3 regions of the Bacillus sp. LR_5 genome follow, and region 1 is predicted to be linked to each of the others. Evidence: riboswitches for the same ligand, from Rfam matches in the RefSeq annotation. Region 1 holds a riboswitch; each other region holds the start of a gene.
What was found. A riboswitch is a leader RNA that binds a small molecule or an ion and turns the genes downstream of it on or off. The one in region 1 is predicted to bind thiamine pyrophosphate.
Positions count from the first base shown of each region.

Region 1 (10,372 bases):
GTTTGCAGCCGGAGTGGTGCTTTACTTTTTCGGCCGGGTCTTCAAACATCGCTCTTTTGTTCAATCCATGTCAAAAGGGACGATCCAGATCGGAACGCGCGCGATTTTTACGTTAATTATCGTACTCGTTGCCCTGTCTGAATCACTTGGGGCAGAAAATATTCTCGGCGCTTTCTTAGCAGGGGTTCTCGTTTCCCTTCTTTCACCAAACAAAGAACTTGTTCAGCAGCTGGATTCATTCGGCTACGGGTTCTTAATTCCGATTTTCTTTGTGATGGTCGGTGTGAAGCTGGATATATGGACCCTTTTCCAAGATCCGAAAATATTAATCATGATTCCGCTTCTGCTTCTGGCGTTGTTAGTCAGCAAAATCATTCCTGTCCTGTACTTGAAGAAGTGGTATGATAACCGAACTGTTTTGGCATCTGGTTTCCTGCTGACATCAACGCTTTCGCTCGTGATTGCCGCTGCGACAATCGGTCAGCAGCTTCACGTGATCAGCGCAAATATGTCAGGAGCGCTGACGTTAGTAGCCGTCATTGCCAGTATTTTTTCGCCGGTCTTCTTTAAAAAATTGTACAAACGGGAGGAGCAGCCGGAGGAGAAAAAGACGATTACGTTTATCGGTGCAAACCAAATGACATTGCCTGTTACTCTTGAACTGCCGGAGGAAGAGTATGATGTGCGTGTTGTACACGTATACCAAGAGAATGCGGAGGAAAAGCTGTCAGAATCAGTATTTACTGTCGAAACGATTTCTGACTATGAACACGAGACGCTTGAGTCACTCGGCATTTTTGATACGGATATCCTCGTTGTTGCGACAGGGAATGAAGACATGAATGCGGACATTGCATTACTTGCAAAAGAAAAAGGCACAGAAAGAATCATTGCCAGCGTAGGATCACCGGAGAATGAAGCAGCTCTGAAGGAGCAGGGAATCAGCATCTTTTCTATTTTGTTGTCAACAAAAACACTGCTTCGCGCTCTGATAGAAGCGCCTGGAGTCATGAGGCTTCTCACGAACCAGGAGTCTTCGCTGTATCAAATTAATATGGAAAACAGCACTTACGACGGTGTGATTTTGCGGGAATTCCCTTTAACAGGCGACGTCATCTTTGTCAGGATTTTCAGAGGTGTGGATAGCATCGTTCCACATGGGGACACAAGGCTGAAACTGGGAGACCGCTTAATTGTTACCGGATCTCGCGGGTACGTAACGGAGCTTAAGAAAACATTAGAAGGATAAACCTTGACCAAATAGGGATTCGTGTTAATATAGAGGTGCAGAACAATTCAATATGTATTCGTATAACCACTAGGGGTGTCCTTCATAAGGGCTGAGATAAAAGTGTGACTTTTAGACCCTCATAACTTGAACAGGTTCAGACCTGCGTAGGGAAGTGGAGCGGTATTTGTGTTATTTTACTATGCCAATTCCAAACCACTTTTCCTTGCGGGAAAGTGGTTTTTTTATTTATCAGACAGGGGGAATGACGTGTGAAGTTTTCAGAAGAATGCCGCAGTGCAGCCGCAGAATGGTGGGAGGGGAGTTTTGTCCATCCGTTCGTTCAGGGAATCGGTGATGGAACGCTTCCGATTGACCGTTTTAAATACTACGTGCTTCAGGATTCTTATTATTTAACGCATTTTGCGAAGGTGCAATCGTTTGGCGCCGCTTATGCGAAGGACCTTTATACAACGGGACGGATGGCAAGCCACGCCCAAGGTACATATGAGGCGGAAATGGCGCTTCATCGCGAGTTTGCGGAGCTGTTGGAAATCAGTGAGGAAGAGCGTAAGGCGTTTAAGCCGTCTCCTACGGCATACTCTTATACATCCCATATGTACCGTTCGGTTTTGAGCGGGAATTTTGCTGAGATCTTAGCTGCCCTGCTGCCATGCTACTGGCTTTATTACGAGGTAGGTGAGAAATTGCTGCATTGTGATCCGGGGCATCCGATTTATCAGAAGTGGATCGGCACATACGGCGGTGACTGGTTCAGACAGCAGGTCGAAGAGCAAATCAATCGGTTTGATGAGCTGGCGGAAAACAGCACGGATGAAGTGCGCGCCAAGATGAAAGAGAATTTTGTTATTTCCAGCTTCTATGAATATCAATTTTGGGGAATGGCCTATCGAAAAGAAGGCTGGTCCGACCGCGGCATAAAAGAGGTGGAGGAATTTGGAGCTTCACGCCATAACTGATGACTGCAAGCCGGTTGAAGAGTTAGCGAGAGCCATCATAGCTATTCGGAATGAAGTTGATTTTATACACATTCGGGAACGGTCAAAATCGGCGGCCGACATTTTGAAACTGCTCGGGCTTATTTCCGAAGGCGGTGTTGATAAGCGAAAACTGGTCATGAATGGGCGGGTGGATATTGCGCTTTTTTCTACGATTCATCGCGTGCAGCTGCCGAGCAGCAGCTTTTCGCCGAAGCAGGTCAGAGCCAGATTTCCTCACCTTCATATCGGTCGGTCGGTGCATTCGCTTGAGGAAGCGGTTCAAGCAGAAAAGGAAGACGCTGACTACGTGTTGTTCGGCCATGTGTTTGAAACGGATTGTAAAAAGGGTCTTGAAGGCAGAGGTGTGTCATTGCTGTCAGATATCAAACAGCGGATTTCCGTCCCGGTTATTGCGATCGGCGGAATGACGCCGGACAGATTAAGAGACGTAAAACGAGCAGGAGCAGACGGTATTGCAGTCATGTCGGGAATTTTTTCTTCCGCTGACCCTTTGGAAGCTGCCAGACGATATTCCCGCAAGCTAAAGGAGATGCGCTATGAAAAGGCATTATGATGCAGTTGTCATTGGAGGCGGAATTATCGGTTCCGCGATTGCTTATCATTTAGCAAAGGAAAACAAAAACATCGCATTGTTTGAAAGTGGAACAATGGGCGGCAGAACAACAAGTGCTGCTGCCGGAATGCTGGGCGCCCATGCCGAGTGCGAGGAACGTGACGCGTTTTTTGACTTTGCCATGCACAGCCAGCGTCTGTACAAAGGTCTTGGAGAAGAGCTTTACACATTATCCGGTATTGATATCAGACAGCATAACGGCGGTATGTTTAAGCTTGCGTTTTCTGAAGAAGACGTGCAGCGGCTGAGGAAGATGGATGACTTAGGTTCTGTCAGCTGGCATACAAAAGAAGAAGTTTTAGAAAAAGAGCCGTATACGTCTGGTGACATTTTCGGGGCAGCCTTTATTCAAGATGATGTGCATGTTGAGCCTTATTTTGTTTGTAAGGCATATGCGAAAGCAGCGAAAGCGCTTGGGGCGGAGATTTTTGAGCATACTCCTGTCCTGCATGTCGACCGTGACGGTGAAGCGCTGTCCATCGAGACGCCGAATGGTAACGTATGGGCGGATCATGTCGCGGTTGCCAGCGGGGTGTGGAGCGGAATGTTTTTTAAACAGCTTGGGCTGAACAATTCATTTTTCCCTGTAAAAGGGGAGTGCCTGTCTGTTTGGAATGATGATATACCGCTGACAAAAACACTTTACCATGACCATTGCTATATCGTACCGAGAAAAAGCGGCAGACTGGTTGTCGGCGCGACAATGAAGCCAGGTGACTGGAGTGAAACACCGGATCTTGGCGGATTGGAATTGGTAATGAAAAAAGCAAAAACGATGCTGCCGGCCATTCAGAATATGAAGGTGGATCGTTTTTGGGCAGGACTGCGGCCGGGAACAAAGGATGGGAAACCGTACATCGGCAGACACCCTGAGGACAGCCGTATTTTATTTGCGGCGGGCCATTTCAGAAATGGGATTCTGCTCGCTCCGGCAACGGGCGCTTTGATCGGTGATCTCATGATGAATAAAGAGGTCAATCAAGACTGGCTGCACGCATTCCGAATTGATCGCAAGGAGGCGGTTCAGATATGATGCTACAGCTGAACGGTAAAGACGTGAAGTGGGAAAAAGACACAGGTACAATTCAAGACCTGCTGGCGTCTTATCAGCTTGAAAATAAAATTGTTATCGTTGAAAGAAATAAAGAAATTATCGGCAAAGAACATTATCACGAGGTTGAACTTTGTGATCGCGATGTTATTGAAATTGTCCATTTTGTAGGAGGCGGATGAGCATGTTAACAATTGGCGGGAAATCATTTCAATCAAGATTGTTGCTGGGCACGGGGAAATACCCATCGTTTGAAATTCAAAAGGAAGCGGTGGCCGTTTCCGAGTCTGATATTTTAACATTTGCTGTGCGGAGAATGAACATCTTTGAAGCGTCTCAGCCTAATTTTCTGGAACAGCTTGATTTATCCAAATATACGCTTCTGCCGAATACAGCGGGCGCCAGCACCGCTGAAGAAGCGGTCCGGATTGCAAGATTGGCAAAAGCGTCAGGGCTTTGTGACATGATTAAAGTCGAAGTCATCGGATGCAGCCGTTCTTTGCTGCCTGATCCTGTTGAGACATTAAAAGCGTCCGAACAGCTTCTTGAAGAAGGCTTTATTGTGCTCCCGTACACGTCGGATGACGTTGTACTGGCAAGAAAACTGGAAGAGCTTGGCGTGCATGCCATCATGCCGGGGGCATCTCCGATCGGATCGGGGCAAGGGATCTTAAATCCTTTGAATCTGTCATTTATTATTGAACAGGCGAAAGTGCCGGTTATCGTGGACGCCGGCATTGGATCGCCTAAAGACGCGGCATACGCAATGGAGCTTGGAGCGGACGGCGTACTTCTCAATACGGCTGTATCAGGCGCGAATGATCCTGTGAAAATGGCGCGTGCCATGAAGCTCGCAGTGGAAGCAGGGCGCCTTTCTTATGAGGCGGGGCGCATTCCGCTTAAGCAATACGGAACGGCAAGCAGTCCGGGAGAAGGTCTTCCTGTATGACGGACAGGTACTCCAGACAGGAGCTGTTTGCTCCGATCGGCCCAGCCGGCCAGAAGAAATTGAAAGAAGCGCGCGCCGTGATCATCGGCGCCGGCGCGCTTGGAACAGCGAGTGCTGAAATGCTGGTCAGAGCAGGAGTCGGCTCTGTGAAAATTGCCGACAGAGATTACGTTGAATGGAGCAACCTCCAGCGCCAGCAGCTGTATACAGAAGATGATGTCAAAAAAGAAATGCCGAAAGCGGCCGCTGCTGAGCATCGTCTCCGTTCGATTAACAGCGATGTCGATGTGACTGGCCTTGTCATGGATGTGACAGCGGAAAATATCTTCGAGCTGATTAAGGGCGCTTCGATCATTGTGGATGCGACTGATAATTTTGAAACCCGCCTGATCGTAAATGATGCTGCGGTCAAAGAAGGGATTCCTTTTCTCTACGGCGCCTGTGTAGGGAGCTACGGCCTCACCTTTACCGTAGTGCCGGGATCCACCCCCTGCCTGCATTGCTTGCTCGATACACTTCCGATTGGAGGAGCGACATGTGACACAGCCGGCATCATCAGTCCGGCTGTTTTGCAGGTAGCGGTCTTTCAGGTGACAGACGCGCTGAAGCTGCTGACGGGAGAGGGGTGCGAGCCAGTGCTGCGCTCCTTTGACTTGTGGAAAAACGAACGGTCAGAGGTGAGAGCGGCGGGTCTCAAACATGACGCATGCCCAAGCTGCGGCACAAAGGATTTTCCGTTTTTGTCATATGAAAACCAAACAAAAGCGGCTGTATTGTGCGGCAGGAACACGGTGCAAATCAGATCATCCTTTACAAAAGAAGCGGATCTTGAAGGGCTTGCCGGTCAGCTGAAGCAAGCAGGGCTTGAAGTAGCCGCGAACCCGTATTTAATTTCCTGCCGCTCGGATGATATGAAAATGGTGCTGTTCCGGGACGGCAGAGCATTGATCCATGGAACAAATGATATTGCCCGGGCAAAATCTATTTATCATAAATGGATTGGGTAATAAAAGGAGTGTAATGTATGAGTATATATAAAGCATTGACAATCGCCGGCTCTGATTCAGGCGGCGGCGCAGGGATACAGGCCGATATTAAAACCTTTCAGGAGCTTGATGTATTCGGAATGTCTGCGATTACGGCGGTAACCGCCCAAAATACGCTTGGCGTCCATGGGGTGTATCCGCTGACTGTAGAGGCACTGAGACAGCAAATTGACGCTGTTGCCGAGGATTTGAAACCGGACGCCGTAAAAACGGGAATGCTCTGGAATGCCGAAATGATTGAAGAAGTGGCGAGAAAAATTGACGAGTACGGGTTTAACCGTGTGATTGTTGATCCGGTTATGATCGCAAAGGGCGGTGCATCCTTGCTGCACGATGAATCAGTTGCTACCTTAAAAGAGCTGCTCATACCGAGGAGCTACGCGATTACGCCGAATGTTCCGGAAGCAGAAACGCTGACAGGAATGACAATCCGCTCGCTGGATGACCGAAAAAAAGCAGCGGAGCAACTCGTAAAGATGGGAGCTCAGCATGTGATTATCAAAGGCGGGCACCAGCCTGAGGACAATCACATTACTGACCTTCTTTTTGATGGAAACATGTTTATGCAAATCAGCCATCCTTATATCGATACGGAGCATACGCATGGCACGGGCTGTACCTTTGCTGCGGCTTTAACGGCTCAAACAGCTAAAGGAGACAGCATCCATCAGGCATTCGAGGTTGCGGCCAACTTTGTCCGCGAAGCGGTGGAAAATACGCTCGGCATCGGATCGGGCCACGGGCCGACAAACCATTTCGCCTTTAAACGAAACAGCTTAAAAACAAGCCAATGAGATCACCAGCGGATGGTGATCTCTTTCACGTTTGTCTATCGTATGCGCTTTTCATCTGGACAAGGTTATGATATGATAGGAATTAAGATCAGGTACTAATACTATGTCTTTATAAAATATAGGAGGCTTTATACATATGAATTTTTCACTTGAAGGCCGCAACATTGTTGTGATGGGGGTAGCCAACAAACGCAGTATCGCGTGGGGAATTGCGCGCTCTTTACACGAAGCGGGTGCACGTTTGATTTTCACATACGCAGGAGAACGCCTTGAGAAATCTGTTCACGAGCTTGCCGGTACGCTAGAACGCAATGATTCCATTATCCTTCCTTGCGACGTAACAAACGACGCGGAAATCGAAACTTGCTTCGCAAGCATTAAGGAGCAGGTCGGTGTGATCCACGGTATCGCGCATTGTATCGCGTTTGCCAATAAAGAAGAGCTCGTCGGCGAATACTTAAACACAACTCGTGACGGTTTCCTTTTGGCCCATAACATCAGTTCATATTCTCTGACAGCTGTTGTGAAAGCTGCACGTCCGATGATGACTGAAGGCGGAAGCATTGTCACTTTGACTTACCTTGGCGGAGAGCTTGTGATGCCGAACTACAACGTCATGGGTGTAGCGAAAGCTTCTCTTGATGCAAGTGTGAAATACTTAGCTGCTGACTTAGGAAAAGAAAATATCCGCGTTAACAGCATTTCTGCCGGCCCGATCAGAACATTATCTGCTAAAGGCATCAGCGATTTCAACTCCATCTTAAAAGACATTGAAGAGCGTGCGCCGCTTCGCCGCACGACAACACCTGAAGAAGTGGGCGATACAGCTGCGTTCTTATTCAGCGATATGTCCCGAGGCATTACAGGTGAAAATCTTCACGTTGATTCAGGTTTCCATATCACTGCCCGCTAAGCAGGATCTATGTCAAGCAATCCCGAACAGGGATTGCTTTTTTATTTCTTCTGATTTTCAGCTTTCTGTCATATAGATAGAATATGACACAATCGGAGGGATGAAGATGTCTAATAAGAAAAGAAACGCGGATAAAAAACCGCTCATGTATATTGTTCAGCCGGATTATGCAGAAACAGCAAGATCATCCATGCAGGAGATTGTCATCAAAAAAAAGGCTAAACCCGCTCCGCCAAAAGCAGAGGAAAAGCCGGCCTACCATGAGAAACAGCAGGAGGAAGCCGTGGCAAAGGAGGTCCAGCAAGCAGACCAAAAGCCTGCAGCTGAGCCAGTGAGTCAGCAAACACAAGAGGTGAGAGAGCCAGAGAACACAAAGAACCAGCAGGAGCAGGAAGCAGAGCCGCAGGCCATTGAAGAAACCGTCGAACACGAGCCTCCGAAAGCAGAAAAAAAGGAAGAGCCTGCGCTTGAGGCCCGGAAGCCTGAAAAAGAACCGGAAGCTGTCCACAGTGCTGATAAAGCGGAGGAAAAAGCACCGCCGGCACGAAAAGTGAAAAAGCCGATGAGCAAGATGACGATTCATGAAAAAATTGATTTTTTAACAAAGCTGCCTCATAACATGCCGAGAGCGCTTTGTTTGATTGAAGCCAATGGAAGAACGTACAGGGGCGTGATTGTCGGAAGAAGAAATGATTCCGTCCTGCTCCGGACGACTGGAAACGGTGCGCCGACTGAACTGTCGATTGATGAAATCACCTCTTTACATCCGCTCGGTTTTTAATAAAATGAAAAAAGCTGCCCGGCAGATCTTCCCGGACAGCTTTTTTACATAGAGAAAAGCCTGCAGGCCTGCAAGCTTTTCCAGCTTATGATTAATGGTGATGATGCGTGCGATTGATTAATCGTGGATTTAAGCAGTTGATTGCGCAAAAGCAGTCTAAGTCCACTTCAATGCAGTAGTTCGTTTTTTCAAGTCGGAACACTTCACAAACCGTATCTGTATCGGTGAAGTCCAAAATGTGTTTGTGTTCGTCAAATGCGATTAATAATGACAGTGTTGCGCAGCTGTCATGAACTTTTTCCACTCTGAAAAATACTGTATTAAAGCAAGGGCCGTTATCGAGTTCGCCGACATTTCCGAAGGCCACTAAGGGCTTTGATTTTGATGTAAATATTGCAAAAGGCACCGTATCGCCTAGCGAATGGGTTGGTGACAAAAGCTTTGAATGGCAGCTTGTCGGGCAGTCCTCTTCAACAGCGTGTTGCAGTTCTTCAATATTTTCTACAGCTTCACGCACGCAGCATGATGTTTTCTGGCTCATATTATCCCTCCTGCCTTATAAATTTGAGACTGGCGAAATGATGGAGAGTCAGCTGCCTCACGCTGGAAGCAGCTGAATAATTTGCACCTGTAATAGAGTTTGGAAGGGGATTCCTCTTTACAAGTGTTTATCCATTGTGATGATGCTTTTTATCTCTGTTAGGGGATGTTCTGTCAACTAACTCTGGCGACAGGCACTGAATGGCACAGAAGCATCCAAGATCCACTTCAATGCAGAAATCTGTTTTTTCAAGCCCGAAGAAATCCGGGTCGCAAGGGTGGCAAACACTTAAGGTATCGCCTTTGACATCGACCGGGCGTAAAATAGACAGTGTTGCACAGCAATCGCATAATTTTTCGACGCGGAAGAAAATGGATTCAAAGCATTGCATATCATCCACAAATCCCCCCACGTTTCCGAATGTGGAGAACAATCCGCCTTTTTTATCAAAAACGAGAAACGGAATTGTGTCTTTTCCAGCAATCGTAGGGTTTAAAAGGTTGGTATAGCAGCCAGTCGGACACTGTTCTTCAACTGCCTCCTGCTCTGCTAAAATCTTTTCCACTGCATCGCATACACAGTTCTCATGCCGGCCATGGGTTTTTCCGCAGCTCATTGATTTCAGCTCCTTCTTTATAGGGTATTTGACTTTAGTCCTTAACAACATATGTACCCGTGCCCCACTTGGTGTGGGTGAACGTCTATATATTCATCATATGCTTGGAAAATAAGAAAAAGCAGAGCGTTTTTAGCTCTGCTTTTAAGTCCTAGAGGACAAGAGTAATAACTAGGATAGCTACGAGGGTATTTGTTGCTGTAGAGATAAGTGTTGCGATATCGGCATCTACTGTTGAGACGTTTACGCCGCGGGAGCATTCGATGAGAACTTTTTGGCGGTTTACTTGTTTGTTAGCTGTAAGCTGCAATAAATCTTGTGCGACTAATTCGGCAATTACTCCGTCTGCAATGGATGTCAGAGTAGCTGTAACTACAGCGGCATTAAGCGCTGTTACAACTGATGTTACTGCTTGAACGTCTGTAGATGTAACGTTAATGTCACAAGAATCTCTGATAATAATCGTCTCATCGGAGACTTGTTTGTTGAGATTTGCCTGAGCTAGATCTTGGTCGATGAAGGCGTTGTCGTTGCCAAAAAACCCATTGCCATTACAGCAAACATCGCAATGACATTTTCTTTCGTGTTTTTCTTTCTCTTTCTCTTTGTCATCTAACGGATGGTCACAGTCAGGATCAAGTGCAACCCAAGAATATGGTCTGCTTTCCATATCTATTCCTCCTTTTCTTTTACTGTTATTAAATGAGCGAGCCTCTTACTTTGACTGAGTCATATATCTTGATGAAGCGCCCTATTTTTTATGATTAATTTGAATTGTTATTATTTTGCCGTCTTTGTCTGAGCTGTTCAATTAGCTG
Region 1 is NZ_JAVAXX010000002.1:4,117-14,488, forward strand. It holds gene RAC86_RS00815 (monovalent cation:proton antiporter family protein) at 1-1,249, shown strand, start outside; TPP riboswitch at 1,311-1,419, shown strand; gene tenA (thiaminase II) at 1,501-2,208, shown strand; gene tenI (thiazole tautomerase TenI) at 2,186-2,803, shown strand; gene thiO (glycine oxidase ThiO) at 2,787-3,896, shown strand; gene thiS (sulfur carrier protein ThiS) at 3,896-4,096, shown strand; gene thiG (thiazole synthase) at 4,093-4,863, shown strand; gene thiF (thiazole biosynthesis adenylyltransferase ThiF) at 4,860-5,870, shown strand; gene thiD (bifunctional hydroxymethylpyrimidine kinase/phosphomethylpyrimidine kinase) at 5,888-6,703, shown strand; gene fabI (enoyl-ACP reductase FabI) at 6,840-7,616, shown strand; gene cotO (spore coat protein CotO) at 7,717-8,397, shown strand; gene cotZ (spore coat protein CotZ) at 8,489-8,938, opposite strand; gene cotY (spore coat protein CotY) at 9,066-9,554, opposite strand; gene cotX (spore coat protein CotX) at 9,706-10,224, opposite strand; gene cotW (spore coat protein CotW) at 10,319-10,372, opposite strand, start outside.

Region 2 (10,372 bases), on a different contig from region 1:
AAAGCAATTTCCAGCCCGCTTCTTGAAGCGGCCATTGACGGTGCGCAAGGCGTCCTCATGAACATCACTGGAGGAACAAACCTCAGCCTATATGAGGTTCAGGAAGCAGCAGACATTGTCGCTTCGGCGTCTGATCAAGACGTAAACATGATTTTCGGTTCTGTTATTAATGAAAATCTAAAAGATGAGATTGTGGTGACAGTGATTGCAACCGGCTTTATCGAACAAGAGAAGGACGTGACGAAGCCTCAGCGTCCAAGCTTAAATCAAAGCATCAAAACACACAACCAAAGTGTTCCGAAGCGTGAGCCAAAACGTGAGGAGCCTCAGCAGCAGAATACAGTAAGCCGTCATACTTCACAGCCGGCTGATGATACGCTTGACATCCCGACATTCTTAAGAAACCGTAATAAACGCGGCTAATGTAAAGGACAAAATCGTTTTCGATTTTGTCCTTTTTTGTTTTTCTCTTCACACTTTCCTTCTTATAAAGTCTTTTTCCCTATTGCTTCCTTCGCTTAGTAACAAAACAGATAATTAGACCTATTTATTTTTGTGACATTTTTATCATTTTCATATATATGGAAAATGAATGACATGAAACGACAATATCTGTAATTCAGATTGTCTACAGTTAATATACAGCGATGTTCTGACAAACCATTCATTATTAAAAGGAGGGACGACACTTTTTTTAAAAAGCATGTTGAAAAAGGGGGATGAAAATGAAGAAAAAAACGAAAAACAGACTCATCAGCTCTGTTTTAAGTACAGTTGTCATCAGTTCACTGCTGTTTCCGGGAGCAGCCGGGGCAAGCAGTAAAGTCACCTCACCTTCTGTTAAAAAGGAGCTTCAATCTGCGGAATCCATTCAAAACAAGATTTCGAGTTCATTAAAGAAAAGCTTTAAAAAGAAAGAAAAGACGACTTTTCTGATTAAATTTAAAGATCAGGCTAACACAGAAAAAGCGGCAAAAGCGGCTGTTAAAAAAGCGAAATCGAAGAAGCTGTCTGCCGCTAAGACGGAATATCAAAAGCGTTCTGCTGTTGTGTCATCTTTAAAAGTCACAGCCGATGAATCCCAGCAAGATGTCCTAAAATACTTGAACACCCAGAAAGATAAAGGAAATGCAGACCAAATTCATTCTTATTATGTGGTGAACGGGATTGCTGTTCATGCCTCAAAAGAGGTTATGGAAAAAGTGGCGCAGTTTCCCGAAGTGGAAAAGGTGCTTCCTAATGAGAAACGGCAGCTTTTTAAATCATCCTCCCCATTTAATATGAAAAAAGCACAGAAAGCTATTAAAGCAACTGACGGTGTGGAATGGAATGTAGACCAAATCGATGCCCCAAAAGCTTGGGCACTTGGATATGATGGAACTGGCACGGTTGTTGCGTCCATTGATACCGGTGTGGAATGGAATCATCCGGCATTAAAAGAGAAATATCGCGGGTATAATCCGGAAAATCCTAATGAGCCTGAAAATGAAATGAACTGGTATGATGCCGTAGCAGGCGAGGCAAGCCCTTATGATGATTTGGCTCATGGAACCCATGTGACAGGCACGATGGTGGGCTCTGAACCTGATGGAACAAATCAAATCGGTGTAGCGCCTGGCGCAAAATGGATTGCTGTTAAAGCGTTCTCTGAAGATGGCGGCACTGATGCTGACATTTTGGAAGCTGGTGAATGGGTTTTAGCACCAAAGGACGCGGAAGGAAATCCCCACCCGGAAATGGCTCCTGATGTTGTCAATAACTCATGGGGAGGGGGCTCTGGACTTGATGAATGGTACAGAGACATGGTCAATGCCTGGCGTGCGGTCGATATTTTCCCTGAGTTTTCAGCTGGGAATACGGATCTCTTTATTCCCGGCGGGCCTGGTTCTATCGCAAATCCGGCAAACTATCCAGAATCGTTTGCAACTGGAGCGACTGATATCAATAAAAAGCTCGCTGACTTTTCTCTTCAAGGGCCATCTCCATATGATGAGATAAAGCCGGAAATATCTGCACCGGGCGTTAATATTCGTTCATCCGTTCCCGGTCAGACATATGAGGATGGTTGGGACGGCACATCAATGGCAGGGCCGCATGTATCCGCTGTTGCTGCACTGCTGAAACAGGCGAATGCCTCACTTTCTGTTGATGAGATTGAGGATATATTAACCAGCACGGCTGAACCGCTCACGGATTCAACATTTCCTGATTCACCGAATAACGGATATGGCCATGGTCTGGTGAATGCTTTTGATGCTGTATCCGCTGTTACAGATGGTTTAGGGAAAGCGGAAGGACAAGTTTCTGTAGAGGGGGATGACCAAGAGCCTCCTGTCTATCAGCATGAGAAAGTAACTGAAGCCTATGAAGGTGGCAGCCTGCCATTGACTTTGACAGCTGAAGACAATGTGAGTGTGACATCTGTAAAGCTGTCCTACAAGCTTGATCAAGGTGAATGGACAGAAATAACGGCTAAACGAATCAGCGGTGATCATCTAAAAGGAACGTATCAGGCAGAGATCCCAGATATAAAAGGAACTAAACTAAGCTATAAGTGGATGATTCACGATTTTGGCGGTCATGTCGTTTCGTCTGACATATACGATGTAACAGTGAAACCAAGCATCACGGCGGGATATAAGCAGGACTTTGAAACTGCACCCGGCGGCTGGGTTGCGAGCGGAACAAATAATAACTGGGAATGGGGAGTTCCGTCAACTGGCCCAAATACAGCAGCATCCGGAGAAAAAGTATATGGAACGAATTTGACAGGAAATTATGCCAACTCAGCAAACATGAACCTTGTTATGCCTCCTGTTAAAGTACCTGATTCAGGAAGTTTGTTTCTTCAATTTAAAAGCTGGCACAATTTAGAGGATGATTTTGATTACGGCTACGTTTTTGTTCTTCCGGAAGGTGAAAAGAATTGGGAGCAGGCTGGTGTCTATAACGGAAAGACATCAAGCTGGACGGACGAAGAAATTGATTTATCGGCTTATAAAGGTCAAAACATTCAAGTGATGTTTAACCTTCAATCAGATGAAAGCATTGCAAAAGAGGGCTGGTACATTGATGATGTAGTGCTTTCTGACAAATCAGCCGGAAAAACAGTCAAAAAGAATAAGCTGGGCGTCGAAAAGCCGTCTGGAAAGCAAAAGAAAAAGCCAGTAAATCCGAAAAAGGCTAAGCCATCTGCAAACACAGCGGTAAAACATCAGAACAAGGCTATACAGCCTCAAGTTTTGCCGCTCAGGGCACAAGTCAGTGTAGTGGAAACAGGAAAATCAACATATTCAGATCAATCCACAGGGCAGTACACGCTGAAGCACAAAGCGGGAGACTATACGCTTATGGCAGAAGCATATGGTTATCAGTCGAAAACACAAAAAGTGTCTTTAATGACGGATCAGACGACACAAGCTAATTTTACGTTAGAAGAGATGAAGAAGGGAACATTAAAAGGCACGGTCATCAATAAAACGACAGGAGAGCCGGTAAAAGGCGCTTCCGTTTATGTTGTAGAGGATGCTGCGGTGGAACCGGCTATGACAAACGATAAAGGTGAATATACGCTGGAGGCCTATGAAGGCGCTTATACGATTAAAGTCGCTGCACCGGGTTATTACAGTGATGAATTTTCCGTTGAGTTAAAAGGTGATGTTACAAAAGAAACTGCATTGAAGCCTTTCGTCGGTTATCCCGGTGAAATTGCATATGATGACGGAACAGCGGAGAATGCCAATTCCTATTTTGCTGCCGGGAACGGATGGGCGGTAAAAATGACGCTCGCTGACGGCAAGGACAAAGGCATGCTTACAGGAGGGCTGTTCAGATTCTGGGATACAGAGTTCCCTGATCCCGGCGGCACAGAGTTTAAGGTTGAGGTATACGATGCTACAGGAAAAGACGGAGCACCGGGCAAAAAAATTGCCGGGCCATTTAACGCTGAAGCTCTTCGCAATGGCGAGTGGACTAAGGTAGATCTCAGTTCAAAAGGGATTATGGTCGATAGAGACTTTTATCTCGTATATATCCAGTCAAAACCTGACCCGTATTCACCTGGACTGGCAATGGATGAAACCGGCAAGAATTCCGGCCGCAACTGGCAGTATATAGGTGGACAATGGGAGCCGGGTGACGAAGCAGACGGCAACTATATGATTCGCGCATTAGTTGATTACGAAGCTGCTGTACCTGAGATTACTTCACCGACAGACAAATCATACACAAATAAGGAGAACGTCACTGTAAAAGGAAACGCTTCTCCTGGTACAAGGGTACACATTTATAATGGAGAGAAAGAAGCAGGAGAAACGAAAGCTGCTGCGGATGGCACGTTCCATGCAGGCATCATACTCAACAAGGGTGAAAATGAGCTGACGGCAACTGCATCAACTGACAACGGAACAACAGATGCCTCCAGCCCAATCACGGTCACGCTTGATCAAGAAAAGCCTGAGTTAACGCTGGACACTCCAAAGGATGGCGGGAAAACAAATAAAGAAACGCTGACTGTCAAAGGGGCTGTATCCGATGACAATCTGAAAGACGTCAAGGTGAATGGCAAAAAAGCAACAATAACCGATGGTTCATACTCAGCCCGTATTCTTTTGGAAAATGGAAGAAATGAAATCAAGGTAATTGCTACAGACTTGGCAGGCAACAAAACGACGAAAAAGACAGTCATTGATGTGAACTTTGACAAGCCTGTCATTTCCGGCTTAATTCCGGGAGAGGATAAAAACTTAAAAGCCGGTGAATCTGTGAAAATCGCTTTCTCAAGCGCTGAGGATTTAGATGCAACGTTTACCATTCGTATGCCGCTGACGAATGCAAGAGCGAGTGTGCAAAATGCCACCGAACTCCCGTTAAGAGAAATCTCTCCGGGGAGATATGAAGGCTATTGGACTGCCACTTCTTCTATTAAAGCAAAAGGAGCAAAAGTAGAAGTGATCGTCCGAGATGATTATGGAAATGAAACAAGAAAAACTGCGAATGGAAAACTTAATATCAACACAGAAAATTAAGTGGAAAAAAGCTGCCGTCATTGGCAGCTTTTTTATATCCTCTCATTATACTTCCTCGACAAATTAAGCAGATTTCCCTGAAAAATTGTATTTTCCTCTCAACATTAATTGACAGACTTTCCCACAGAGCTTGCTTTATACTTATGAAGCAAGAAGGGGAACAGCGTGAGGCAAGAAAGAAAGGAGTCAGATGTGAAAATCTATTTAGATGTCATTTGGCTGTTAAACTTTTGTTTTGATGCACTTTTGCTTTTGCTCACGGCATTTATTTTAAAACGGCATGTAAAAAAAAGAAGACTGGTAGGCGGAGCGTTCATCGGTTCCAGTATTGTCCTTTTGATGTTTACTCCTTTTTCGCCGATTGTTGAACATCCGGCTGGGAAGCTAGCTTTTTCAGTTGTGATTGTGGTGGTGACATTTGGCTTTAAAAGATTTCGGTTTTTCTTTCAAAATTTGTTTTCCTTTTATTTTGCCACTTTTTTAATGGGGGGAGGAATTATCGGAGCCCATTCTTTGCTGCAGTCAAATTCTATTGTTCAAAACGGTGTTATGATTACCAATCAAACAGGGTTTGGAGACCCGATCAGCTGGTTGTTTATTGTTGGTGGCTTTCCAGCATTATGGTTTTTTTCTAAAAGAAGAATTGAAGATATTGAAACAAAAAACATTCAATATGAGGAACGAGTCAGCGTGCAGGCAGATTTGGGCAGCCAAACACTTCATGTCAGAGGCCTGATTGATTCCGGTAATCAGCTGTACGATCCTCTTACAAAAACACCGGTAATGATCATTTACATTGATAAATTGGAGCCGATTTTCGGAACAGCCGAAACGATGATCATTCGAAACACAGACCCATTGGAAGCCATCGAACAGCTCGATGATTCCTTTCGCTTTTTAGATAAAATGAGGTTGATTCCATACAGGGGAGTTGGTCAGCAAAATCAATTTTTATTATGCGTTAAACCGGATCACGTAACGATTATGACAAAAGAAGAAATGATTTCTGCAGATAAATGTTTAATCGGCATCAGCACAACAAAGCTGTCGGCAGATGGAGAGTTTGACGCGATTATTCATCCGAAAATGCTTTCGGGCAAGGCTGTCAAACACGTTTCATAATGTTCGCAAATGTCCGTTACTTATCATACTCAAACGGCGTGACATTTAGAAGGGAGAGGAAGATGAAAAAACTGAAATTACGGTTGACGCACCTCTGGTATAAGCTGCTGATGAAACTTGGGCTGAAAAGTGATGAAGTCTATTACATAGGCGGGAGTGAAGCCCTGCCGCCTCCATTATCTAAAGATGAGGAGCAGGTTTTGTTAATGAAGCTCCCAAACGGAGATCAGGCGGCGCGCGCCATTTTAATTGAACGCAATTTGCGTCTGGTTGTATATATCGCCCGTAAATTTGAAAATACGGGAATTAATATAGAGGATTTAATCAGCATCGGTACCATCGGTCTAATCAAAGCTGTGAATACATTCAATCCAGAAAAGAAAATCAAGCTTGCTACCTATGCCTCTCGGTGTATAGAAAATGAAATCCTGATGTATTTAAGAAGAAATAACAAAATCCGTTCAGAGGTTTCCTTTGATGAACCGCTTAATATTGATTGGGACGGCAATGAGCTTTTGCTTTCTGATGTGCTCGGCACTGACGATGACATCATCACTAAAGACATAGAAGCTAACGTCGATAAAAAGCTTTTGAAAAAAGCGCTTGAACAGCTTAATGAGAGAGAAAAGCAAATCATGGAGCTGCGGTTTGGGCTTGTCGGTGAAGAAGAAAAAACCCAAAAGGATGTAGCGGATATGATGGGGATTTCTCAGTCTTATATTTCGCGGCTTGAGAAAAGAATTATAAAAAGATTGAGAAAAGAGTTCAACAAAATGGTGTAAAAAATTTTATGGTTAGAACCCCTTGATTTTACAGGGATTTCCTGGTTTCGACAGTTTTTCGGTCTGAGTGCAGTGCATATTTTTCCCACCCAAGGAGATACTTAACGTTGTACAGCAGCTCCTGTAGGGAGGGAAAAAAGTGTCGAGAAATAAAGTCGAAATCTGCGGGGTGGATACCTCCAAATTACCAGTACTCAAGAATGAAGAGATGAGAAAGCTGTTTAGGCAGCTGCAGGATGAAGGCGATGATTCAGCAAGAGAAAAGCTTGTAAACGGGAACTTGCGTCTTGTCTTAAGTGTCATTCAACGATTTAATAACAGAGGGGAGTATGTTGATGACTTATTTCAAGTTGGCTGCATCGGACTAATGAAATCCATTGATAATTTTGACCTAAGCCACAATGTTAAGTTTTCAACATACGCTGTACCTATGATTATCGGAGAGATCCGCAGGTATTTACGTGATAATAACCCGATCCGTGTCTCAAGATCACTCCGGGACATCGCTTACAAGGCGCTTCAGGTAAGAGAGCGGTTAATCAGTGAGACAAGCAAGGAGCCGACTGCAGAAGACATCGCAAAAGTTCTTGAAGTACCGCATGAGGAAATTGTATTTGCGCTTGATGCCATCCAGGATCCGGTTTCTCTATTTGAACCGATCTATAACGACGGCGGAGACCCGATCTATGTGATGGACCAAATCAGTGATGAGCGTAACACAGATTCACAATGGATTGAAGAGCTGGCTTTAAAAGAGGGCATGAGAAGGCTGAATAATAGGGAAAAAATGATTTTGAGAAAGCGATTCTTCCAAGGGAAAACCCAAATGGAAGTCGCCGAGGAAATCGGAATTTCTCAAGCGCAGGTGTCCAGACTTGAAAAAGCGGCTATCAAACAAATGAATAAAAATATTCATCAATAATGAAAAGCCTTTAAAACGATGTTGTTTTAAAGGCTTTTCTATTGATTACGGATGGTTTACGTTTTGGAAAAAGTAAGGTATCCTAGTTCGTACAAAGTTTTATGAAAATTAAAACAATTATAAAAGGCAATAAAGAGGAGGACCACGATGATTTTGCAGCTTGACAATGTTTCACTAAAACGGAATGGGAAATGGATACTGAGAGATATTCATTGGAAGGTGGAAGAAAAGGAAAATTGGGTGCTTTACGGCCTAAATGGCGCCGGGAAGACAGCGCTGTTAAATATGCTTTGCTCATATTATTTTCCAACATCAGGCGAGATGCAGGTGCTTGGCCATGAATTTGGCAAAACAGAGCTTGGGGAAAAGCTCAGACGTAAAATTGGCCTCGTCTCAGCAGCTCTTCAGCAAAAATTGTATCCGGCAGATTCAGCCTTTGAAATTGCTTTGAGCGGAGCTTACGCTTCGATTGGGTTATATGAAACGCCAAGTAAGGAAACCAGGGAAAAAGCGATAGGTTTGTTAGAGGACTTGGGAGCAATTGAATATGCCGATCGCCGCTATGAAACCCTTTCTCAAGGGGAAAAACAAAGAGCGTTGATTGCTAGAGCACTAATGGCCGATCCGGAGTTGCTGATACTGGATGAACCAGTCACAGGACTGGATTTTATTGCCCGGGAAAAGCTGTTAGATACGATTACATACATTGCAAACAAAGAAAATGCACCATCTATCCTTTATGTGACTCATCATGCTGAAGAAATTTTGCCTGTCTTTGATAAAGCCCTATTATTAAAACAGGGAGAGGTCTTTGAATCCGGAGAAATAAAGGAAATGCTTACTGATCAAATACTTTCCGCTTTTTTTGATACGCCAATCCATGTATTATGGAATCAGGATCGGCCGTTTTTAACAAGAGCTGAGCCGATAACGAATGCCTGACAAACATATATAGATTCATCCTAGGGGTGCTTTGCGAAGCTGAGAGAGACTTTGTCTCAACCCTTTTGACCTGATCTGGATCATGCCAGCGGAGGGAAGCGGTGAAAAGCGGAGTACATCGGACTCCGTTTGTTTTTATTAAGCCGTTTCATCACATTTGAAACGGCTTTTTTGATTTTAAAGAATAGGAGCGGATTTACATTGGATCAACAAATAGACTCTTTGCAAAAAAAAGTGGAAGAACATAAGGAGGAGCTTATTCAGCTTGCGAAAACGCTGATTTCTTATCAAACACCCGCTCCGCCTGCAAGAAATACAGAGGGCATTCAGTCTTGGATTGCGGGATATTTAAATGAATTGGGATTCTCGATCGACAAATGGGATGTGTACCCTGGCGATCCCAATGTTGTAGGGAAGCTAAAAGGAACAGATTCAGCAGATTATTATAGCCTGATTATCAATGGCCATGTAGATGTGGCAGAGGTAAAAGAGGATGAAGAATGGGAGCATGATCCATTTCATCCAATTGAAAAAAACGGTCTCTTAATCGGGCGGGGCGCTTCCGATATGAAGGGCGGAATGGCGTGTGTGCTGTTTGCTGTCAAATTGATTCGTGAAGCAGGCATTGAACTTCCCGGTGATCTGATTCTGCAATCGGTTATTGGGGAGGAAGTTGGAGAAGCCGGCACACTTGAATGCTGCAAGAGGGGCTACCACGCTGATTTTGCAATTGTCGCGGATACGAGCGATATGCATATTCAAGGCCAAGGCGGTGTCATTACAGGCTGGATCGAAATCAAAAGCAGTCAAACATTTCATGATGGAACGAGACGGAATATGATTCACGCAGGCGGAGGAACATTCGGAGCAAGCGCAATTGAAAAAATGGCAAAAATCATTGGGGGGCTCGGTGAACTTGAGCGCCACTGGTCTATTATGAAAAGTTATCCCGGTTTTAAACCAGGCACAAATACGATTAACCCGGCAGTTATAGAAGGCGGCAGACATGCGGCTTTTATAGCGGACGAATGCCGGTTGTGGATCACAGTCCATTTTTATCCGAATGAAACCCATGACCAAGTGGCAGCGGAAATAGAAGATTACGTCAATCGGCTGAGTGACAGTGATATTTGGCTTAGGGAAAACCGCCCTGTATTCAAGTGGGGAGGCTCATCTATGATAGAAGACAGAGGAGAAATTTTTCCGGCATTGGAAGTTGACCCTGGCCACCCAGGCGTCTTAGCGCTAACTGCCTCTCATGAGAAAGTGAAACGGGAGTGTCCAATTATTGACGTTTCTCAATCAGTTACAGATGGCGGATGGCTGTATGATGCCGGTATTCCATGCGTAATATACGGTCCTGGAGATCTGCACAATGCACACTCTGTGAACGAGAAGGTATCGATTGAGCAGCTAGTAGAGTATACAAAAATTATACTCGATTTTATCATCAGCTGGTGCAGCCGGAAAAAAGAACAATGACATGAAAATTTCTTCTTGCTGACAAGGTTCAGCCTGCCCGTTCATATACTTGAACAAAAGGACGGAAAAAGGACGTGATGGAATGATCAGCATTT
Region 2 is NZ_JAVAXX010000047.1:21,106-31,477, reverse strand. It holds partial or broken gene ftsZ (cell division protein FtsZ) at 1-423, shown strand, start outside; gene RAC86_RS12510 (bacillopeptidase F) at 726-5,027, shown strand; gene spoIIGA (sigma-E processing peptidase SpoIIGA) at 5,220-6,149, shown strand; gene sigE (RNA polymerase sporulation sigma factor SigE) at 6,212-6,931, shown strand; gene sigG (RNA polymerase sporulation sigma factor SigG) at 7,071-7,853, shown strand; gene RAC86_RS12490 (ABC transporter ATP-binding protein) at 8,001-8,795, shown strand; TPP riboswitch at 8,808-8,909, shown strand; gene ylmB (N-formyl-4-amino-5-aminomethyl-2-methylpyrimidine deformylase) at 8,997-10,277, shown strand; gene RAC86_RS12480 (YlmC/YmxH family sporulation protein) at 10,360-10,372, shown strand, end outside.
Region 2: linked by a shared signal. The riboswitch ahead of ylmB (N-formyl-4-amino-5-aminomethyl-2-methylpyrimidine deformylase) and the one ahead of tenA (thiaminase II) in region 1 are both predicted to bind thiamine pyrophosphate.

Region 3 (8,726 bases), on a different contig from region 1:
TTTTCCCGCCTTTGACATGGACAGTTCCCCGTACTTCTTCTCCTGGATAATATGCGTCTTTCTCTAAAATTGTATCTACTTTTGCAGCACCGATACCGGCACTTGCTGCGAGCTTCTTAAAAAATGACATGTTAGATCTTCCCCTTTTTCTTTTTCTCAACAGATATACGTAAGAAGGAAGAAAAAAGATTCATTTGATTCATACTTTTTACCTATTATTCGTCCGGCCTAGGGACAGACTAAGAATACTATTGAAAGCAAAGGAGCGGATTGAAATGGATAAAGAAAGTATGGTTGCTGATGAATTACACAGAATGTTTTTGGCTGGTGAGCTGCAAATCACGGTAGAGGAGGATATAAACAATATTTCCGAAAGGCTGAGAAACGGCGATCTCAGTTTAGACCGATTAAGCGGTGAAGACGCGTTTATAAAAGAAACGGTAAACGAGGCTTTAAGAAGAGTGGAGCAATAAAAGGGAGAGACGGGATCTGAAAGATGAGATTCCGTCTTTTTTTGTGACTTTGTTACAGTTCTCTGCAAGATAAAAGCAAATCGATTTGAAATGGCTTACTCAGGAGCCAGCCTTTTTCCATCAGAAGTTCAGATAGTTCCCCATGCAGATGAACAGCTGCATCTAATTGATCATGCAACGCTGTTCGGAGGTCGGGGTTTGCAGTTTCCGTTATTGCGACAGTGTACTTTTTAATGATGATTTGTATTGTCGTTAAGCAATCAAGAATCATTATAGGTATGATTGGGGTTGAAAAATCGTTCAATGCCTTCACCGCCTGTTAGTGGGTTTTATCTTTTAGATCTTCCTATTGAGAAGTATTTAGCCTTGTTTCATGGATTTATACAAAATGCTATAATGATTAACAAATTTTTTCGGGGAGTGGGATGATGAAACAGATTATTGCGATGGGCGGCGGGGGGTTTTTCGATGGAACCGGAAAATTTGTCCCTCGATCAATATATCATCAATCAATCGGGACGGAAGTCGCCTCGCATTTGTTTTTTGCCGACGGCGAGCGGTGATTCCCAAAACTATATTCAGCGGTTTTATCATGCTTTTCAAACACTGGATTGTGTGCCGTCTCATTTATCCTTATTTAAGCCGCCGACAACAGACTTCATTTCTTTTGTTATGGAAAAGGACGTGATTTATGTTGGCGGGGGAAATACGCGGAATATGCTTGTGCTGTGGAAGGAATGGGGGCTGGATCTTATTCTCAGAGAGGCATGGAAGAACGGGGTGATTTTAGCTGGATTAAGTGCCGGTGCGATCTGCTGGTTTGAAGAAGGAGTGACAGATTCGGCAGGACCGCTGACAAGTATGAAAAGTTTAGGTTTTTTGCAAGGGAGCTTTTGTCCTCATTATGACGGTGAAAAGAACCGGAGGCCGATATACCATCAGTTGATATCTAACGAATTCTTGTGCGATGGCTATGCGGCGGACGATGGAGCGGCTCTCCATTTCATAAATGATCAGCTGTTTCAGACTGTGAGTTCAAGACCGGGTGCAAAGGCATATCGGGTGATGAGGGGTGAACATGAGATTTTTGAAATCCCGCTGCGGGTCAAATATTTGGGTTGAATTAGCTGAATATTTTCTATATTCCTCTTTTTTTTCGATTGGTTTTATGTTAAGATGAGTCCGAAATCAATAGTTACTGGGGGTGCCCGTTTTCGGGCTGAGAGAGAAGGTAAGCTTCTTAACCCTTTGGACCTGATCTGGTTCGTACCAGCGTGGGGAAGTAGAGGAATTGTTTTTATTATTGTCGTGCTGGGCAATAATATGTTTCTTTCTGACTGTAACCGGGTTCATTCACTTGAATCCGGTTTTTTGTGCTGGTTATGGGCTTGATTTTGTCCTTTCAAAAGAAGAGAGGGGAAGGATCAATGATGCAAAACGATTCAGTGCAGCAAGCCAACATTTCCATTATGTCGAGTTTTTCGGGGAGTAAGAAAGTATACGTGGAGGGTTCTTCCTCGGACATCCAAGTGCCGATGAGGGAAATCGCCTTAAGTCCGACGACAGGATCGTTCGGCGAAGAGGAAAACGCGCCTGTGCGTGTCTATGATACAAGCGGACCGTATACTGACCCTGATGTGACCATTAATATTCAAGAAGGATTAAAGCCGCTCCGCCAAAAATGGATCACAGAGCGTAACGATGTGGAAGAATATGAAGGACGGACTATAAAACCAGAAGATAACGGTTATAAAAAGGCAATCCCAAACAAAAGCTACCCAGAACTAAAGCGGAAACCGCTGCGGGCGAAAGCGGGTCAAAATGTCACCCAAATGCATTATGCCAAAAAGGGGATCATTACACCTGAGATGGAGTTTATCGCCATTCGCGAGCATGTATCTCCCGAATTTGTCAGAGGTGAGGTAGCAAGCGGCCGGGCGATCATTCCTTCAAATATTAATCACCCTGAAAGTGAACCGATGATTATTGGCCGGAATTTCCATGTGAAGATTAATGCGAATATCGGGAATTCAGCGGTTACGTCATCAATTGAAGAAGAAGTGGAAAAAATGACGTGGGCCATCCGCTGGGGAGCGGATACGATGATGGATCTATCTACCGGTAAAGATATTCATACGACGCGTGAATGGATTATTCGCAATTGCCCTGTGCCTGTGGGAACTGTTCCGATTTATCAGGCGCTTGAAAAAGTAAACGGCGTAGCGGAGGATTTAACGTGGGAGATTTACCGTGATACGCTGATCGAGCAGGCAGAGCAGGGAGTGGATTATTTTACGATTCACGCGGGTGTTTTGCTGCGGTATGTCCCGCTAACCGCCAAACGGACAACAGGAATTGTGTCACGCGGGGGAGCGATTATGGCACAGTGGTGTCTGGCCCATCATCAGGAAAGCTTTTTGTATACTCATTTTGAAGAAATCTGTGAAATCATGAAAACGTATGATATTGCTTTTTCTCTTGGGGACGGGCTTCGTCCCGGATCAATCGCTGATGCCAATGACGAAGCGCAATTTGCTGAATTAGAGACCCTCGGAGAACTGACGCAAATTGCCTGGAAGCATGATGTTCAGGTGATGATTGAGGGACCGGGGCATGTGCCGATGCATAAAATCAAAGAGAACGTCGATAAACAAATGGACATTTGCAAAGAAGCGCCTTTTTACACATTGGGGCCGCTGACGACAGATATTGCGCCGGGCTATGACCATATTACTTCAGCGATCGGAGCGGCGATGATCGGCTGGTATGGGACAGCAATGCTTTGTTATGTAACGCCGAAGGAGCATTTGGGGCTGCCAAACCGTGATGATGTTCGTGAAGGGGTCATTACATATAAAATTGCTGCGCACGCAGCAGATCTTGCAAAAGGGCATCCCGGAGCGCAAATACGGGATGATGCGTTATCGAAAGCCCGCTTTGAATTCCGTTGGCGAGACCAGTTTAATTTATCTCTTGATCCGGAAAGAGCGCTTGAATATCATGATGAAACACTGCCGGCAGAAGGAGCAAAAACCGCTCATTTCTGTTCAATGTGCGGGCCGAAGTTTTGCAGCATGAGAATTTCTCAGGATATTCGGGATTATGCGAAGGATAAAAAGCTTAGTGAATGGGATGCCATTCAAGAGGGAATGAAAGAAAAAGCTGAAGAATTTGTGAATCAAGGCAGCAAGCTGTATAAATAATAGATTGACAGGCGAAATGGAATACGTTTTAATATAGCTAATAAATATTTCCAGTATTGCTGATCGGGACACCGAAGGCTCTTATCTTTTAGATAAGGGCCTTTTTTGTATGAAAAAGGAGGGATCATTGATGGGAATCAAAAAAGAGAAGGGGAGAAAACGATTTAGGAAGCGAAAAACATATGGGAATCAGATTTTGCCGCTTGATCTTCTGATTGCAAAAAATAAACGAGAGATTATGAACAGCGCGGAGCTTATGGAGGAAATTTATATGAAGATTGATAAGAAGCATACGGCAGTGCGTAACTAAATATAAAAAAACCCGCTAATTACAGCGGGTTTTTACATTTCTATTAAGCATCTTTTTTAATCGGCAATCCAAGGCCTTCTGCCACGCGTTTTCCGTATTCAGGATCCGCTTTGTAGAAATGCTCGATTTGGCGAAGTTTGATTTCTTCTTTTTCTACCGGCTTCATGGCGTTTACGATATTTTCAACAAGGCGGGCACGCTCATCTTCGCTCATTAAACGATAGAGGTCACCGGCTTGTGTGTAGTGGTCGTTGTGATCGTAGCTTACGCTGTCAGCGATCCCTTGTACCGGATATGCTGCTTGTTTATCCTCAGGTGACTCTTTCGGACCGCCGAAGCTGTTAGGCTCGTAATAAACAGATCCGCCGCCGTTATTGTCAAAACGCATTTGTCCGTCACGCTGATAATTGTTCACTTCGTTGCGTGCGCGGTTGATTGGCAGTGCTTGATGGTTTGCACCGACACGGTAGCGGTGTGCATCATGATAAGCAAACAGCCGGCCTTGAAGCATTTTATCTGGAGAAACATCAATACCAGGCACGAGTGTTCCAGGTGAGAATGTCGCTTGTTCTACTTCTGCAAAGTAGTTTTCCGGATTTCTGTCTAGAACCATGCGTCCGACTTCGATTAACGGATAGTCTTTTTGAGACCAAACTTTTGTGACATCAAACGGATCGAAGCGATACGTATTTGCATCTTCTAAAGGCATGATTTGCACATATAGTTTCCATGCAGGGAAATCGCCGTTTTCAATTGCGTTGAAAAGATCTTCTGTATGGTAATCAGGGTTTTCACCGGCAATTTTTGCTGCTGTATTGACATCAAGGTTTTTTACGCCTTGTTCTGTTTTAAAGTGATATTTAATCCATACGCCTTCGCCTTCGGCATTTGTCCATTTGAATGTATGGCTTCCGAAGCCGTGCATGTGGCGAAGTGTTGCAGGAATTCCGCGGTCTGACATCAGAATTGTCACTTGGTGCAGTGATTCTGGTGAAAGTGACCAGAAATCCCATACAGCTGTAGGGTTTTTCAAGTGTGTTTTTGGATCTCTTTTTTGTGTATGGATGAAATCAGGGAACTTAATCGCATCGCGGATGAAGAATACCGGTGTATTGTTACCGACGATGTCGTAGTTTCCTTCTTCAGTATAAAATTTAACAGCAAATCCGCGCGGGTCGCGAACGGTGTCAGCCGAGCCAAGTTCACCGGCAACTGTTGAGAAACGGATGAACAACGGTGTCCGTTTGCCGACTTCAGAAAGGAAAGCGGCTTTCGTGTATTTTGTTACATCATTTGTCACTTCAAAATATCCGTGTGCGCCTGCTCCTTTGGCGTGAACGACACGTTCAGGAACACGTTCTCTGTTGAAATGGGCCAATTTTTCGAGTAAATGTACATCTTGGATTAAAGTTGGTCCGCGAGAACCGGCAGTCATTGAATTTTGATTATCTCCAACCGGAGCGCCCCAGCTAGTTGTCAGTTTATTTGAACTCATGTCATCACCTCTTGAAATTTATAAGAACATAATATCATCTCTAAGTAAAAAGTCAATATTATTTTATAATTATTATAAAATAGTCATTTCTATTAAGGGATATAAAGTATTAAAAATGTTGATAAACCCTTGTCATAACAGCTTATAAGAGAGAAAAAGTTTTTTGAAGAAATGATTTTTTCTTCTCTATTTGCGAATCAAGCAGATTAAGTGATAAACAAGAATGCCAAAAATCTTGTTTGAAAAAATAGTTGACACATCGGAATAGTTTGAATTAACATGATATTCAAACAAAAAACAATTGGGCAGCTGATCGGACCGCCGAAGGCTCTCATCTCTACAACGAACAGAGATGGGGGCCTTTTTGTTTTTGTAGAAGGCGGGGTTGGCAGAAAGAGAGGGATAAAAGTGGCTGTGACCATCAGCATCAAAAAAAAGACCTTCGTTCAAGAGGGCCGCAAAACAACGGTCTTGGAGAACATTCAATTATCAATCGCACCAGGTGAATTTCTTACGCTCATCGGACCTAGCGGGTGCGGAAAAAGCACGCTTTTAAAGATTATTGCGGGGCTTGATTCAGATTATGACGGGAGTGTTGAAATTAACGGACGCAGCGTAACAGCTCCGGGTATTCAGCAAGGATTTATTTTTCAGGAGCACCGCCTCTTTCCATGGCTGACGGTTGAGCAGAATATTGCCGCCGATTTGAACTTGAAAGATCCAACAGTCAAACAGAAGGTGGATGAACTGATTGAGATTGTCAGATTAAAAGGATCGGAGAAAGCATACCCGCGCGAGCTGTCAGGCGGTATGTCACAAAGAGTCGCTATCGCACGGGCTCTTCTGCGGGAGCCTGAGGTCCTGCTTTTAGATGAACCGTTTGGTGCACTCGACGCTTTTACTAGAAAACACCTGCAGGACGTGTTGCTGGATATATGGAGGAGGAAAAAAACAACGATGATTCTCGTGACTCATGATATAGATGAATCTGTTTATTTAGGAAATGAGCTTGCGATCCTTAAGGCTAAACCGGGGAAGATCCATAAGCTGATGCCCATTCATCTGGCGTATCCGCGAAACCGGACGACTCCGGATTTCCAAGCGATCAGACAGAAAGTGCTGTCGGAATTCGAGAAAACAGAAGATCTAGAGTACGCTGAAGGATCAGGGATATAGAAAGGGCGGAAGCAGAAATGAAAAAAGGACTCATTGTATTGGTTACCGTTTTTTTTCTGCTGGCAGGCTGTGGAGCAAATGGAGCCAGCAGTGACAACAAACAATTGAAAGAAATTCGAATCGGTATTCAGCAAAGTTTAAGCCCGCTTTTGATTGCGAAGGAGAAAGGCTGGTTTGAAGATGCATTTGAAAAAGAAGGCATCAAAGTGAAATGGGTGGAGTTTCAAAGCGGTCCGCCCCAATTTGAAGGCCTTGCGGCAGACAAACTTGATTTTTCTCAAGTCGGCAATTCTCCTGTGATCGCTGGACAGGCGGCGGGCATTGACTTTAAAGAAATCGGTTTGTCTCAGGACGGATTGAAAGCAAACGGCATCCTTGTCAATCAAAACAGCGGCATTCAGGACGTCAAGGACTTAAAGGGGAAGAAAATTGCAGTCGCCAAAGGCAGCAGCGGTTTTGATTTTCTGTATAAAGCACTTGATCAAGTGGGGTTGTCAGCTAATGATGTGACGATTATTCAGCTTCAGCCTGATGAAGCGGCCTCTGCGTTTGAAAACGGATCTGTTGATGCCTGGTCCATTTGGGAGCCGTACTTGTCTTTAGAAACAATCAAACACGGAGCAAACATCCTTGTGAACGGGGAAAGTACAGATTTATATTCACCCGGATTTACTTTAGTAAGAACAAAGTTTGCCGAAGAGCACCCGGACGAAGTGGTCCGTTTTCTGAAGGTGTTTAATAAGGCTGTTGTGTGGCAAAAGGAACATCTGGATGAAGCCGCTGACTTGTATGCAGACATTAAAGGTCTCGATAAAAAGGTCGTCGAAAATGTGTTGAAAAATACTGAGCCTCTGAATGAGGTCATCAGTGACGACATTGTGAAAGCACAGCAGGAGACAGCAGATTTTCAATATCGAACGAAGGCGATAGACAAGAAGATTGATGTGAAAGAGGTTGTGGATAACACATTTATTAAAAAAGCGTTAAAGGAAAATTCCTCAGGAGGTGATCAATGATGAAAGCAGAGGCTGCAGGCTCGCTGCCGAAAACGAGTGCGGAAGCGGTGCGAAAAAAGCCCGGAAGGATGAAATACGGCTGGATGAAGGGGCTTTTGCTGCCCGCTGTCATTATCGCCATCTGGCAAATCATCGGCGGCCTTGGGGTAGTGTCCGCTACAGTGCTGCCCACACCCGTTGCGATCGTTCTGACGTTTAAAGAGCTTATTTTGTCCGGTGAGCTGTTCGGTCATCTGCAAATCAGCATCTATCGGGCGGCGCTTGGTTTTTTGCTTGGCGCGGGGCTTGGCTTGATTATCGGGATTTTGGCCGGATTCTCCAAACGGACGGAGCTGTATCTTGATCCGTCATTGCAAATGCTCAGAACCGTTCCCCATCTGGCGGTCACGCCGCTGTTTATTTTATGGTTCGGTTTTGATGAGGTATCCAAAATTTTGCTGATTGCGCTCGGTGCTTTTTTTCCTGTCTATATCAATACATTTAACGGCATCCGCGGAGTTGACGCGAAGCTGTTTGAAGTCGCCCGGGTGCTTGAATTTAAATGGCATCAGCAGATTTCCAAAGTGATATTGCCGGCATCCCTGCCAAATATATTGCTCGGCATTCGCTTATCGCTCGGCATTGCATGGCTTGGACTTGTTGTAGCAGAGCTGATGGGCTCAAGCTCAGGAGTCGGTTATATGATCATGGATGCAAGACAGTTTTCACAAACGAACAAAGTGTTTGCCGGGATTATCATTTTTGCGGTGGTTGGAAAGCTGACGGATTCCTTTGTCAGGCTGCTTGAACGAAAACTGCTAAAGTGGAGAAACAGTTACGAAGGGTAATATACGTAAAGGGGAGATGGATATGGAAATTCTTTGGTTTATACCGACTCATGGAGACGCGAGATATTTAGGATCTGAAAGCGATGGACGGACTGCGGATCATCTTTACTTTAAACAAGTCGCGCAGGCGGCTGACAGGCTGGGATATACGGGTGTTCTTCTGCCGACGGGAAGATCGTGCGAGGACCCATGGCTTACAGCATCGGCTTTGGCAGGAGAAACAAAG
Region 3 is NZ_JAVAXX010000235.1:729-9,454, forward strand. It holds gene spo0M (sporulation control protein Spo0M) at 1-130, opposite strand, end outside; gene RAC86_RS29355 (hypothetical protein) at 270-473, shown strand; gene RAC86_RS29360 (spore coat protein) at 526-777, opposite strand; partial or broken gene RAC86_RS29365 (Type 1 glutamine amidotransferase-like domain-containing protein) at 902-1,595, shown strand; TPP riboswitch at 1,664-1,771, shown strand; gene thiC (phosphomethylpyrimidine synthase ThiC) at 1,904-3,676, shown strand; partial or broken gene RAC86_RS29375 (FbpB family small basic protein) at 3,807-4,005, shown strand; gene katA (catalase KatA) at 4,030-5,481, opposite strand; gene RAC86_RS29385 (ABC transporter ATP-binding protein) at 5,890-6,657, shown strand; gene RAC86_RS29390 (aliphatic sulfonate ABC transporter substrate-binding protein) at 6,675-7,673, shown strand; gene RAC86_RS29395 (ABC transporter permease) at 7,670-8,500, shown strand; partial or broken gene RAC86_RS29400 (LLM class flavin-dependent oxidoreductase) at 8,523-8,726, shown strand, end outside.
Region 3: linked by a shared signal. The riboswitch ahead of thiC (phosphomethylpyrimidine synthase ThiC) and the one ahead of tenA (thiaminase II) in region 1 are both predicted to bind thiamine pyrophosphate.